Regions from separate parts of the Streptomyces sp. NPDC005808 genome, predicted to be linked through region 4. Evidence: riboswitches for the same ligand, from Rfam matches in the RefSeq annotation. Region 4 holds a riboswitch; each other region holds the start of a gene.
The links. Region 4 has a riboswitch for cyclic di-AMP ahead of ACFYPC_RS25310 (transglycosylase SLT domain-containing protein). Riboswitches for the same ligand answer to the same signal wherever they lie in the genome.
Positions count from the first base shown of each region.

Region 1: linked by a shared signal. The riboswitch ahead of ACFYPC_RS32855 (M23 family metallopeptidase) and the one ahead of ACFYPC_RS25310 (transglycosylase SLT domain-containing protein) in region 4 are both predicted to bind cyclic di-AMP.
Region 2: linked by a shared signal. The riboswitch ahead of ACFYPC_RS15390 (transglycosylase family protein) and the one ahead of ACFYPC_RS25310 (transglycosylase SLT domain-containing protein) in region 4 are both predicted to bind cyclic di-AMP.
Region 3: linked by a shared signal. The riboswitch ahead of ACFYPC_RS06455 (peptidoglycan DD-metalloendopeptidase family protein) and the one ahead of ACFYPC_RS25310 (transglycosylase SLT domain-containing protein) in region 4 are both predicted to bind cyclic di-AMP.

Region 1 is NZ_JBIAIK010000020.1:74,225-77,424, reverse strand. It holds gene ACFYPC_RS32860 (GntR family transcriptional regulator) at 1-496, opposite strand, end outside; gene ACFYPC_RS32855 (M23 family metallopeptidase) at 695-1,459, opposite strand; cyclic di-AMP (ydaO/yuaA leader) riboswitch at 1,472-1,632, opposite strand; gene ACFYPC_RS32850 (M16 family metallopeptidase) at 1,826-3,200, opposite strand, start outside.
Region 2 is NZ_JBIAIK010000006.1:90,428-93,627, forward strand. It holds gene eno (phosphopyruvate hydratase) at 1-680, opposite strand, end outside; gene ACFYPC_RS15390 (transglycosylase family protein) at 1,120-1,830, opposite strand; cyclic di-AMP (ydaO/yuaA leader) riboswitch at 1,835-1,999, opposite strand; gene ACFYPC_RS15395 (transglycosylase family protein) at 2,195-3,082, opposite strand.
Region 3 is NZ_JBIAIK010000002.1:645,028-648,227, reverse strand. It holds gene ACFYPC_RS06460 (SGNH/GDSL hydrolase family protein) at 1-468, opposite strand, end outside; gene ACFYPC_RS06455 (peptidoglycan DD-metalloendopeptidase family protein) at 740-1,705, opposite strand; cyclic di-AMP (ydaO/yuaA leader) riboswitch at 1,710-1,885, opposite strand; gene ACFYPC_RS06450 (tyrosine-protein phosphatase) at 2,430-3,200, shown strand, end outside.
Region 4 is NZ_JBIAIK010000012.1:88,948-92,147, forward strand. It holds gene ACFYPC_RS25305 (CocE/NonD family hydrolase) at 1-1,072, shown strand, start outside; cyclic di-AMP (ydaO/yuaA leader) riboswitch at 1,505-1,655, shown strand; gene ACFYPC_RS25310 (transglycosylase SLT domain-containing protein) at 1,660-2,394, shown strand; gene ACFYPC_RS25315 (HAD family hydrolase) at 2,698-3,200, opposite strand, start outside.

The DNA.
Region 1 (3,200 bases), on a different contig from region 4:
GGTTGGCCGGCGCCTCGACCGTGTACATCCAGGCGATCTTGTGCCGCAGCTGGGCCAGCGTGGAGGTCAGCGCGGGGCTGCCGGAGGCCTGCGCGAGGGTCTCGTGGAACCAGCCGCCCAGCGAGCGCAGATCCTCGCTGTTGCCCCTCCGTGCCCGCTCCTGACCGAGCCTGACCAGGCCTCGGAGCACCTTGAGGTGCGCCTCGGTACGGCGTTGCGCGGCCCGTGCGGCGCCCAGCGGCTCCAGCAGCATGCGCATCTCCAGGAGGTCCGCGGCCTCCTGCTCGGTCGGCTCCGCGACACACGCGCCCGCGTGCCGCCGGGTGACCACGAAGCCCTCGGCCTCCAGCGTGCGCAGAGCCTCGCGGACGGGGACGCGCGAGACGCCGTAGCGGCGCGCCAGCAGTTCCTCGGTGAGCCGGCTGCCACGTTCGTAGACACCCGCGACGATGTCGTCGCGGATCGCTGTGCATACCGAGTGCGCAGGAACACGCATACCGGACCTCCGCTTTAATCCCCGTGAAACGCCGTCGATTGGCGCTTGTTCAGTGACTCTATTGCAGAGACTCGGAATTTCCGACGGGGGACCGGAATCCATGGATATTTTTTGGACAGCCGGTCTTCCGAAACGGTTCGAAACGACAAGGCCCCGGCTCCGTCGAGCCGAGACCTTGTGAAGTACGTGGGCGAGAGGTCAGACGTTCACACCGTGCGAGCGAAGGTAGGCGACGGGGTCGATGTCCGAGCCGTACTCGGCTGTTGTGCGGGCCTCGAAGTGGAGGTGCGGCCCGGTGGTGTTGCCGGTGGCCCCGGAGAGGCCTATCTGCTGCCCCGGGGTGACCGTCTGGCCCACGGAGACACCGATGGACGACAGGTGGCCGTACATCGTGTAGGTGCCGTCGTTCATCTTGAGGACGATCTGGTTGCCGTAGGCGCCGCCCCAGCCGGCCGTGACGACCGTTCCGGAGCCGACCGCGTGGACCGAGGTCCCGGACGCGGCGTGGAAGTCGACGCCGGTGTGGCTGCCGGACGACCAGAGGCTGCCGCCGGTCTGGTAGCCGGTGGAGATGTACGAGCCGGTGATCGGCACGACGAAGGTGTTGAGTCGCTTGCGCTCGGCCGCACGGGCGGCGCGCTCCTTGGCCTCGCGCTCCTCCTTGGCCTTCGCGGCGGCCTTCTTCTTGGCGGCCGCCACGGCCTTCTTCTGTGCGGCGGCCTCGTCGGCGGCCTGCTGCTGGGCGGCGGCCTGCGCGTCGATCTGGTCGGCGATCGTGTCGCCGATCTCGACGGCCTGGGTCAGGCCTGTCTGCTCGACGGAGTTGTCCGCGGCGAGTGCCGGGGCAGCGAGGGTGCCGAGGACACCGGTCGTGGTGAGCGCCGCGACGCCGATGGCGTTCGTGGTCGTGCGCTTCACGCGGCTCGGGCGACGATGCCTGCCTGTGCCACAGGTGAACGCCATGTAGGGGCTGATCCTTTCCTTCCCTCTCGCCTACCGGGTTAGCTGACGGGTTCGGAGCAGGAAGGTCTCCTACGGACAGCCTCCGGAGAGGGCGTCCGATTCACCCCAGGGACTGCGTGTGGGTCCCCGGCTCCCCTGGCTCGCGCCGTACGGGGACTAAGCGATGGCTGTCCGGTGCCGCGGGTGCGGCGCACTGACTGACGAACAGCCGGACCGACGCTAAACGGGACATCTTTCAATCAACAAACGGATCACGCCTTTTGTAGCGCATGCCACAGGGCAGACAGGCAACCTCCCTATCAATACGGACAAATGGGGGCCCAGGAGACTCGATGGTCTCCTGGGCCCCCATGAGGAGCTGCTGTCCTACTCCGCCGGAACGACGCTCACTTCACCGATTCCGAGAGCCTTGACGGGCTCCTCGATCTGCGCGGCGTCGCCCACCAGGACGGTCACCAGACGGTCCACCGGGAAGGCGCTCACGGCGGCCGCGGTGGCCTCCACCGTGCCGGTCGCGGCGAGCTGCCGGTACAACGTCGCCTGGTAGTCGTCCGGCAGGTGCTGCTCGACCTGGTCGGCCAGCGTGCCCGCGACGGCCGCCGCCGTCTCGAACTTGAGGGGCGCCACCCCCACCAGGTTCTGTACGGCGACATCGCGCTCGGCGTCCGTCAGGCCCTCTGCGGCCAGGGTCCGCAGCACCTTCCAGAGGTCGTCGAGCGCCGGGCCGGTGTTCGGGGTGTCCACGGAGCCGCTGATGGCGAGCATCGCGATGCCCGTACCGTCCGGCGCTGAGCGCAGCACCTGGCCGAACGCCCGCACACCGTAGGTGTAACCCTTTTCCTCGCGCAGGACGCGGTCCAGGCGCGAGGTGAGGGTGCCGCCGAGGCAGTACGTGCCGAGCACCTGGGCGGGCCACACGCGGTCGTGCCGGTCGGCGCCGACACGGCCGATGAGCAACTGCGTCTGGACGGCGCCCGGGCGGTCCACGATGACGACCCGGCCGGTGTCGTCGGCAGTCACAGGCGGCACCGGGAGCGGATCGGCGGACGAGCCGGTCCACGCGCCGAGCGTGTCGGCGAGCAGCGCGTCGAGGTCGACTCCGGTGAGGTCGCCGACGATCACCGCGGTGGCCGTGGCGGGGCGTACGTGCTTCTCGTAGAAGGCGCGTACGGCCACCGAGTCGATTCCCGTGACCGTCTCCTCGGTGCCCTGCCTCGGGCGCGACATGCGCGATGTGGCCGGGAACAGCTCCTTGGAGAGCTCCTTCGCGGCGCGGCGGGCCGGGTTGGCGGTCTCGTGCGGGATCTCGTCCAGCCGGTTGCGCACCAGCCGCTCGACCTCGCTGTCCGCGAACGCCGGTGCCCTCAGGGCGTCGGCGAGCAGATCGAGGGCCTTGGGGAGGCGCGATACGGGGACTTCGAGCGACAGGCGTACGCCGGGGTGGTCGGCGTACGCGTCGAGCGTGGCGCCGCAGCGCTCCAGTTCGGCGGCGAACTCCTCGGCGGAGAGCTTGTCGGTGCCTTCGGAGAAGGCCCGCGCCATGATCGTGGCGATACCGTCGAGGCCCGCGGGCTCGGCGTCCAGCGGCGCGGCGAGCAGCACCTCCACGGCGACTACCTGCTGGCCGGGGCGGTGGCAGCGCAGCAGAGTCAGGCCGTTGCCCAGAGTGCCCCGGTCGGGTGCGGGAAAGGCCCACGGCCTGGCCTCGCCGGCCTGCGGCTGGGGGTGGAACTCCATGGTG
Region 2 (3,200 bases), on a different contig from region 4:
GCCTCGATGATGAGGTCGAGCGCGGCGCGGTTGGACTCCAGGTTCGGGGCGAAGCCGCCCTCGTCGCCGAGGCCGGTGGACAGGCCCTTGGTCTTCAGCACCTTCTTGAGGGTGTGGTAGACCTCGGCGCCCCAGCGCAGCGCCTCGGAGAAGGACTCCGCGCCGATCGGGGCGATCATGAACTCCTGGATGTCGACGTTCGAGTCGGCGTGCGACCCGCCGTTCAGGATGTTCATCATCGGAACGGGCAGCAGGTGCGCGTTCGGGCCGCCCAGGTACCGGAAGAGGGGCAGGTCGCTGGCCTCGGAGGCGGCGTGGGCGACGGCGAGGGAGACGCCGAGGATGGCGTTGGCGCCGAGCGAGCCCTTGTTGTCGGTGGCGTCCAGGTCGAACATCGCCTGGTCGATCAGGCGCTGCTCGGTGGCGTCGTAGCCGACGAGCTCCGGGCCGATCTGCTCGATGACGGCGAGGACGGCCTTCTCGACACCCTTGCCGCCGTAGCGGTTGGGGTCACCGTCGCGCAGCTCGATGGCTTCGAAGGCGCCGGTGGAGGCACCGGACGGGACGGCGGCACGACCGGTGCTGCCGTCATCGAGGCCGACCTCGACCTCGACGGTGGGGTTGCCTCGCGAGTCGAGGATTTCCCGGGCTACGACGACGTCGATGGACGGCACGAGCATCTCCTTCTGGGATGTGACGCGGGTACGCGGGACTGGCAGCCCCGCGGGATGAGCCTAACCGGCTCCGAGGGATCGGCCAGCCGGTCTACCCCCTCTTGGGCAGAACTGAGAGTAAATATTGTTCCCGAACGGAACAAAAAGGTGACGAAAGAGGGGCGGCGAGAGAGGGACTGCTGCCGGAAACGCAGAAAGCCCCGCCCCGGTGCGTACGGGGGAACACGCACCGGAGCGGGGAGCCCGTGGGGGACGGGGGTGACCCACACGAGGCCTTCAGTATGGAGACCACGTATAGGAGCGAGCTGTGGTTCAACTGCGAACCGGCTGTAAGCCGGCGAGCTGCGGTTCAAGCACGAACCAGCCGTAAGCCGGCGAGCTGCGGTTCAAGCACGAACCGGCTGTAAGTCGCCGGCCGACCGCCGTCGGCCGGCGACCCCGGCCGTCAGCTCAGGTGGAGCTGCTGACCCGGGTAGATGAAGTCCGCGTCGTCGACGATGTCCTTGTTCAGCTCGAACAGCTTCTGCCAGCCGCCCTTGACGTTCTTCGCCTCGGCGATCTCGCTGAGGGTGTCGTCCTTCTTCACCTTGTACTCGCCGTCGCCCTTCTCGACCGTCTTACCGGTCGGGGTCTCGACGGTCTCCTTCTTGGCGGTCTCACGCTCCGTGGAACGCGAGGCGCGCTGCTCGTCGGTCCCCGAGCTCGGCGTGCTCTGCGAGCTCGGCGTGCTCTGCGAGCTCGGCTGCGCAGGCGTGGTGCTGCCCGCGTCGTTCGCGGCGTTCGACAGGCCCGTGCCGCAGTTCGGCCAGGCACCCTTGCCCTGCGCGGCCAGAACCTTCTCGGCAACGGCTATCTGCTGGGACTTGGAGGCCTGGTCGGCGGTGGAGGCGTACGAGCCGCCGCCGTACGCGGACCAGGTGGAGGCGGAGAACTGCAGGCCGCCGTAGTACCCGTTGCCGGTGTTGATGGACCAGTTGCCACCGGACTCGCACTGGGCGACGGTGTCCCACTCGGAGGTGGTGGCGGCGGAGGCGGTGCCGGCCGCCATCAGCGGGGCGGCAACGGCGACTCCGGTCACCCCGGCGAGCGTGGCGAGACGGGTGACCCGATTGGAAACGGTCGGGCGACGGTGCTTGCCCTTGCACGAACGCAGCATGAAGTGATCCCCTCACCGACGCCTACGAGGTGAGCTGTCGGGTTCGGGCGGGTGAGTGCCCGGTCGCGCACGCTTCGGTGCACGGCTTCACCCCAAGCCACTCCCGGTCAACTACCGGGCGCGGCGCTTACCTTGGGTCCCCCGCTCCTGCCTACGGCGCTTGACGCGACGACTGTTCCCGTACGGCCGTTGGCAGGATTCGGCGTTGCGACCGTCGGGGCCCGCGGTGGCGAGCGGTCACGACCGTAGACAGGCGATCGGCGGAATATCAAAGACGATCAGGGGGTCTGAGATCCATCTCTCATTCTCGCCAAAGTGGACATTCCATGGCGAAACATGACGTGAACTCCCGCCGCTTTTCGCCCTATTCAGCACCAACTGCAAGGCTCTGACCGGGCAGGATGAGGTTCGCGTCAGCGCCGACCGTTTCCTTGTTCTCGGCGTACAGCTCGGTCCATCCGCCGTCGAGACCAAGGGCGTCGGCGATGGCCGAGAGACTGTCGCCGGCCTGAACGACGTACGAGCCGTCGACGACAGCGCGAGCCGCGTCGGAGTCACGTGAGGCATGCCGTCCCGAAGCGGCATCATCCGTACGGCCGTCGGTCGCGCCCTCGGCGGCGGTGTCACCGCGGTGACGCCCGGCGCCGGTCGCCTCATCTTCGGGCGCACTCGAAGACTCGTCGGCCGGAGTGGACTTATCCGATTCATCACCGTTCGTGGCACTTGAGTCCGTGCTCGTGTCCGCGCTCGTGTCCGGGCTCGCTGCCGCACTCGCCTCCGCGTCCGGAGTGTCGGACTTGGTGGAGCTTCCGGTGCCCTCGGTCGCGTCCGTGGAGGGCGAGGCGGTCGGAGAGGGGGTGGACGATGCGGACGGGTCCGCGGAACCGGACGCGCCGGACGACGAGTCGCCCGCCACGCCCGTGTCGACCTCCACCGAGGCGGAGTTTTTGCTGAGCCCGGAGAGGGGTCCGCAGGTGGGCCAGGCGACGAGTCCCCGGCCGTCCAGGATCTTCTCGGCGACGGCTATCTGCTGCGAGCGGCTGGCCTGGTCGGCGCTCGGGGCGTACTCAAGACCGCCGTAGTTCTCCCAGTCCCACTGGGTCACATGCAGGCCGCCGTAGTACCCGTCGCCGGTGTTCTCGCTCCAGGACTCACCCGTCTCGCACTCCGCGACGCGGTCCCAGGTGGTGGTGTCGGCCGCGCTCGCACTCGTGGCACCGAGCAACGGGATCGCGATGGCCGATCCGGTCACTCCTGCCGCGACAATGAGAGCCGGGGCCTGACGGGGGCGACGATGACGGCCGTTCCCGGTGAGCATGCGGAAGCCCTTTCATGTGACAGCAGGTGACTACAGCGACATGCGGCGACGT
Region 3 (3,200 bases), on a different contig from region 4:
CCACAGGTCCAGGACGGGGCAGCCGTACCGGTCGGCGATGGCCCGGATGTGTCCGTTGTACGTGGCGATCTTGCCGCGCATGTGTTTCAGCACAGGCACGCCACGGGTGTCGAAGCCGGTCGTCACCAGGACGGTGCCGACGGCGGAGGTGAGGCCGGCGACCGCGCGCTCGAAGCGCTCCGCGACTTCGTCGGGGTCGACGCCGGGCCGGATGATGTCGTTGCCGCCCGCACAGAAGGAGACCAGGTCCGGTGCGAGCTCCTTCGCCCGCGAGAGCTGGTGCTCGACGATCTGGTCGAGCAGTTTGCCGCGGACGGCGAGATTGGTGTAGGTGAAGTCGCCCTCGGGGCGCCGGTCCGCGAGCAGTACCGCGAACCGGTCCGCCCAACCGACAAAGGCCCCGTCAGGCCCGGGGTCGCCGACGCCCTCGGTGAAGCTGTCCCCCACCGCTACGTACGACCCGATCACTGATCTGTTGCCACTCTTCGAATCGTCTGCCACATCGACCCATGATTCACCTTCGAGTGTGACCTACGCGACCGTATTTTAGGGTTGACGGGTGGTGACATAAGCCACTCATAAAGTCTGGGTCAAGCTCGGAATAAGGGCCCACCAGGGGGAGTTGAACAGCCGCCACGGCTGGACGCGGGCGCCCGAGAACGCGGCATCCTGATGACGGAACGCCGAAGGCCGGACCCCGGGGATCGTGGGGTCCGGCCTTCGGCTCGAGCGAGTTTCGTCAGCCGACGGTGACACCGTGCGAGCGCAGGTACGCGACCGGGTCCACGTCCGAGCCGTAGTCCGGCGTGGTGCGGATCTCGAAGTGCAGGTGCGGTCCGGTGACGTTGCCGGTCGCCCCGGAGAGACCGAGCTGCTGCCCCTCGGTCACGGTCTGGCCGGCCGAGACGGAGAGGGACGAGAGGTGGGCGTACTGCGAGTACTGGCCGTCGGCGTGCTGGATGACGACCTGGTTGCCGTAGGCGCCGCCCCAGCCCGCGGAGACGACGGTGCCCGCGGCGACGGACTTGATGGTGGTACCGGTCGGGACCACGAAGTCCACGCCCGTGTGGTAGCCGCTGGACCACATGCTGCCGGCGACCTTGTAGCCGGTGCCGATGGTCGCGCCCTCGACCGGAAGCGTGTAGCCGGAACTGCTGCTCGAGGCCGCGGTGTCGTCAGCCTTGGCCGTGGGCTCTGCCGCCGTCTTGGCGGACGAGTCGGACGCCTTCGAGGACTTCGACGACTTGGACGCCTCGCCGGACGACTTGGTCGTGCCGCTCGACGTGGCGGCCTTCTTGCCGATCGTCAGCTTCAGTCCCGGATGGATCAGCGCGGGGTCCTTGCCGACGGCCTCGCGGTTGTCCGAGTACAGCTTCTTCCAGCCGCCGCTGACGCTCTGTTCGTCGGCGATCTTCGAGAGGGAGTCACCTGCTCTTACCGAGTAGGTCTTCGCCGCGGTCTTCCCGGCAGCGGCGGAAGCCGAAGTGGCGGCCTTTCCCGAAGCTGAGGCCGAAGCCGTGGCAGCGGTGGCAACCTTTCCCGAAGCCGCGGAAACAGTGGAAGGCGTGGAAGCCGAGGTCGCGGCATGGGCCCCGGTGGCTCCCATGAGCGGCAGCGCGAGCGCGGCGCCACCCGTTCCGGCCACGGCAATCGAGCGCGTGAAACGCTGGGACTTGGGACGGCGGTGCTTACCCTTCGCGGGCATGACGAATTCCTCTCCGGCGCCTGCGAGGTGAGCTGTCGGGTGCGGACTGGAGATGCCCGGCCGCGCTGCTGCGCGGCTATACCCCTAGCCGTTCCGGAGACCGGAACAGGCGTCGTACCTGTGGGTCCCCCGCTCCTGCCACATACGGGTGAGTGTGCGGATTCCGGGCGGCGGCAGGATTGGGCGTCCGTCCGGATTGAGGGCGAACGTAAGCGAGATGAGACCGCATCGACAAGCATGTGGGTTTTCTGTGGATGCGCCGCCCTTGATCCACGCCGGAATTACCGTCACCCTCTGTCGACAGAGGACTTTTCCCGCCTGTCAAATCACCAGGGAATTCCGGTGGGTTGACAAAGAGGTGCGGCAACACATCGTCACGGATATGACGCTGCTCACGCACGCCCGCCCAGGACGCCTCATTCCAGGGCCAGTTGTAATTAAACAGCTAATTCGGACAGAACAGCCAGATGTGACGCGGTTGGATAACTACCGCATCGCCGTCCACCCCGGCCGCCGCCATCAATCCTCCGCAGATACGGACAGACGTGAGTAAACACTGACACCGTGGCGCGCCCGGCAGCCCGGAGGTGACGGCCCCGCACCTGCGAAGACAACGCCTGTGGACAACTCATTGCCCCAGGAATCCATGTCGTATCGTCGAGAGCGCAACGTCCGTCGGCGGGCGACGCCGAGCAGCGCCGACGGCTGACCGGGAGGAGCCCCCGTGACGCAGCAGGTCCCGTCGACCGAACCCGAGCTGACCGCTGTGCGCAACTTCCGGGACGTGGGCGGCCTGCCCACCGTGGACGGCCGCCGGGTGAAGTACGGGGTGCTGTTCCGCAGCGGACATCTCGCGCATGCCACAGCGGACGACGCCGCTTTCCTCGCCTCCCTCGGCCTCCACACGATCTTCGACTTCCGCAACGCCGCGGACCAGGAGCTGGAGGGGCCGGACGTCGAGCTGCCGGGCGTGCGGAACGTGAATCTGCCGCTGACCGACCCGGCCGACGGCTCCGAGTTCTGGAAGATGGTCCGCGACGGCGATCTTGAGCAGCTGCGCGCGCTCCTCGCGGACGGCAAGGCGGCGAATCGGATGATCAACTCCTACCGCGCCATCATCAAGGAGCGCACCGCCGAGCACTCCAAGGTGCTGCACTCGCTCGCCGAGGACAGTGTGCCCGCGCTGATGCACTGCGCCGCCGGCAAGGACCGCGCCGGCCTCTCCATAGCCGTGACACTCCTCGCCGTCGGCGTCGAGCGCGAGGCCATCGTGGCCGACTACCTGGAGTCGAACGCCACGCACCGTCGCTACAAGGTCCACCGCAGCAGCTCCTCCGCGTCGGCGTACTCCCCGGAGGTCATGGAGCTGCTCAGCCCGCTGTTCGACGCGCGCGCCGAGTACCTGACCGCGGCCTTCGAGACGATCGAGGAGACCTGGGGCAGCGTCGACGCCTACCTGGAGAAGGGGCTGGGGGTCACCCCGGAGCTGCGGAAC
Region 4 (3,200 bases):
ACCGCTCCTGCGCTCGTACGTCATGGACTCGCACCGCCCGGCAACGGTGTACGACACGTTGCCGGGCCGCTGGGTGGGCGACGAGGCCTGGCCGTCCCCCTCCGTGACACCGGTCTCGTACGGCCTCCCGGGCACATCGCTGCTGATCCGCTCGCCGCAGCACACAGGCGTCGACGCGGGTCGGTTCTTCCCCTTCGGGAACGACGCGGATCTGCCGCCGGACCAGCGGGAGGAGGACGGGCGGTCAGCGTGCTTCGACTTCGAAGTACCCCACGAGACATGGGTGTTGGGCCGTCCGAAGGTGCGCTTGCGGCTGACTTCGGAGGTCGGGCGCGGCCAGGTGATCGCCCGGCTCTGCGACGTGGCGCCCGACGGCTCCTCCACGCTCGTCACCCGGGGGGTACTGAATCTGTCGGCGCGCCATGGCCGTCACCAGACGGTCCCCTGGAAACCGGGCTCCACGGAGGACGTGGTTCTCGAACTGAACGGCATCGGTTACGCGTTCCCGCCCGGTCACCGGATCCGTCTCGCGATCTCCTCCGCCTACTGGCCCTGGATCTGGCCCCAGCCGGGCTCGGAGGCGGGCTTCACCCTGGACCCGGCGGGCAGCACCCTCGAACTTCCACTACGGGCAAGGCAGTCGGCGTTCCCGATCTCCTTCGAGGAGCCGGAGGAGTCCGAACCCCTGGGAGTGGTCGTGCCGGCGACTTTGGACGAACCCCGCCCCGAACGCCTTGTCGTGCGCGACGTGGCCAAGGGCGAGTGGCGCCTCGAAGTCGACCCCCGCTACGGCGGTACCCGCCTCTATCCCGACGGACTCGAATTCACGGAGGACGCGGTGGAGACGTACACGATCAACGAGTCGGATCCGCTGTCGGCCCGCACCCGCTCGACATGGTCGATCCGTCTGCATCGCCCGGACCTGCCGTGGGACGCGCGGGTCCGGGCGACTTCCGAAATCTCCTGCGACGCCGATGACTTCATCACCTCGAACGAGGTGATCTGCCGGGACGGGGACGAGGTGGTCTTCCACCGGACTTGGGAGAAGAGGATCCCGCGGACGGCGGGGTAGGCGGCGGCGGAGTCCTCCGCCGGCAGCGGGGGCCGGTCGACAGGGGGACCGGTTGGCCGGGGGGACCGGTCGGCAGGGGGACCGGTCGGCCGGGGAGACCGGTCGGCAGCAGGGCAGCGGCCACCACCGCGAGTTGCCCGTATTGACCCTGATTGACTTCGGTGCCGCTTTGTTCATGCTTGGTCGCGTGAAATGGGTCACGTCCGGACAAGATCGACACCCCGGCCCGCCCCGCAAGGCCTCGCAATTACCCATTCGCGAAAGCCAAGTTGAGTTTCTTATTCCGGGCACAATCGGACGATTCCCCCTGTTCTGTGCGCAGGCGAAAGCGATCTACACCGCCAAATCGGGCCTTGTTCCAGACATGTGCTCTCGCATACGTTCACGTCGTTCCAGGCGGAACGCCGAATCCTGCCGCCGCCCGGAACCCCACCCATCCAGACGCTCACGGCAGGAGCGGGGGACCCAGGTAAGCCGCCGATCCGGACACCGGAACGGCTAGGGGTGAAGCCGCACCCACCACGCGGCCGGGCAGCTCCCGCCCGAACCCGACAGCTCACCTCGCAGGCGCCGGAGAGGAATTCGCCATGCCCGCACGAGGCAAGCACCGCCGCCCCAGGACCAGCCACCTCACCCGCGGCATGGTCGCCGCCGGAACGGGCGGAGCCGCGCTCGCACTTCCCCTGGTGAGCGCGACCGGCGCGCACGCCGCTACCGCGACCAGTGTTCCGGCTCAGGCAACCGCCGCGACGAAGGCCGCTCCGGCCGCCGTCCCCGACGTCAAGCTCGTCACGTACAAGGTCGTCGCGGGCGACACCCTGTCCAAGATCGCGCGGGAACACACCACGGACGCCGGCTGGCAGGCGCTCTACAAGGCCAACGCCGCGGTCATCGGCTCCGACCCGGCGCTGCTCCGCCCGGGCACCACCCTGACCGTGGGTACGAAGTCCGGGGCGTCGACCGCCTCGACCGCCAAGTCCGCGGCTACTCCTGCGACCTACAGCAACGATCTCGACGGCTGGATCAAGGAGTCCCTGGCCGTCATGGCCGAGTCCGGGATCCCGGGTACCTACGACGGCATCTACCGCAACATCATGCGCGAGTCCGCGGGCAACCCCGCCGCCATCAACAACTGGGACTCCAACGCCGCCGCAGGCACCCCCTCCAAGGGTCTTCTCCAGGTCATCGACCCGACCTTCGCCGCCTACCACGTGGCCGGCACCTCGATGGACCCCTACGACCCGGTCGCGAACATCACGGCGGCCTGCAACTACGCCGCGGACAAGTACGGCTCGATCGACAACGTCAACGGACCCTACTGACAGGGCAGTTCAGACGTACGTACGACTGTGATGGGGTCTGCCCCGGGCAAGCGGGCTCGCCCGGGGCAGACCCACCCGCGCCGCCCCCCGGCGCCGCAACCGGCAACCCCCACGCCGGATTCCCACGTCGAGTGCTCAGACGGGACAACCACGCCGGATTCCCATGTCGAGCGCTCAGACCGAATGGCCGGGCGCGGAAACCCAGGCGGGAAACCCGGGCGGGAGGGCCGGGCGCGGAAACCCAGGCCGGATGGCCGGGCCGGATGGCCGGGCCGGATGGCCGGGCCGGATTCCTAAGGGCCGCTAGCTGAAAAGTCGCTCGAGGACCACCGCGATCCCGTCCTCCTCGTTCGACAGCGTCACCTCATCCGCCACCGCCTTCAGCTCCGGATGGGCATTGGCCATGGCCACGCCCCGCCCGGCCCAGTCGAACATGGGGATGTCGTTGGGCATGTCGCCGAAAGCGATCGTGGCGGAGGCGGTGAGACCGAGGTGACGGGCGGCAAGGGCCAGACCCGTCGCCTTGGTCACGCCACATGGCTGGAGTTCGACGGTCCCCGGCCCCGACATGGTGACGGTCGCCAGCGAACCAGCCACCGCCCGCGCCGTCATCGCCAACTCGTCGTCCGACAGGAACGGGTGACGGAGCAACACCTTGCTGATCGGTTCCGCCCACAGGTCGTCGCGCCGCCGCACCCGCACCGCCGGGAGGGTCGGGTGCGGCATCACATACCCCGGCTCGGTGAGCGTGAGTCCGTCCACACCGTCCTGGTCCACGGCCGCGTAGACCTGCCCGACCTCCGCCT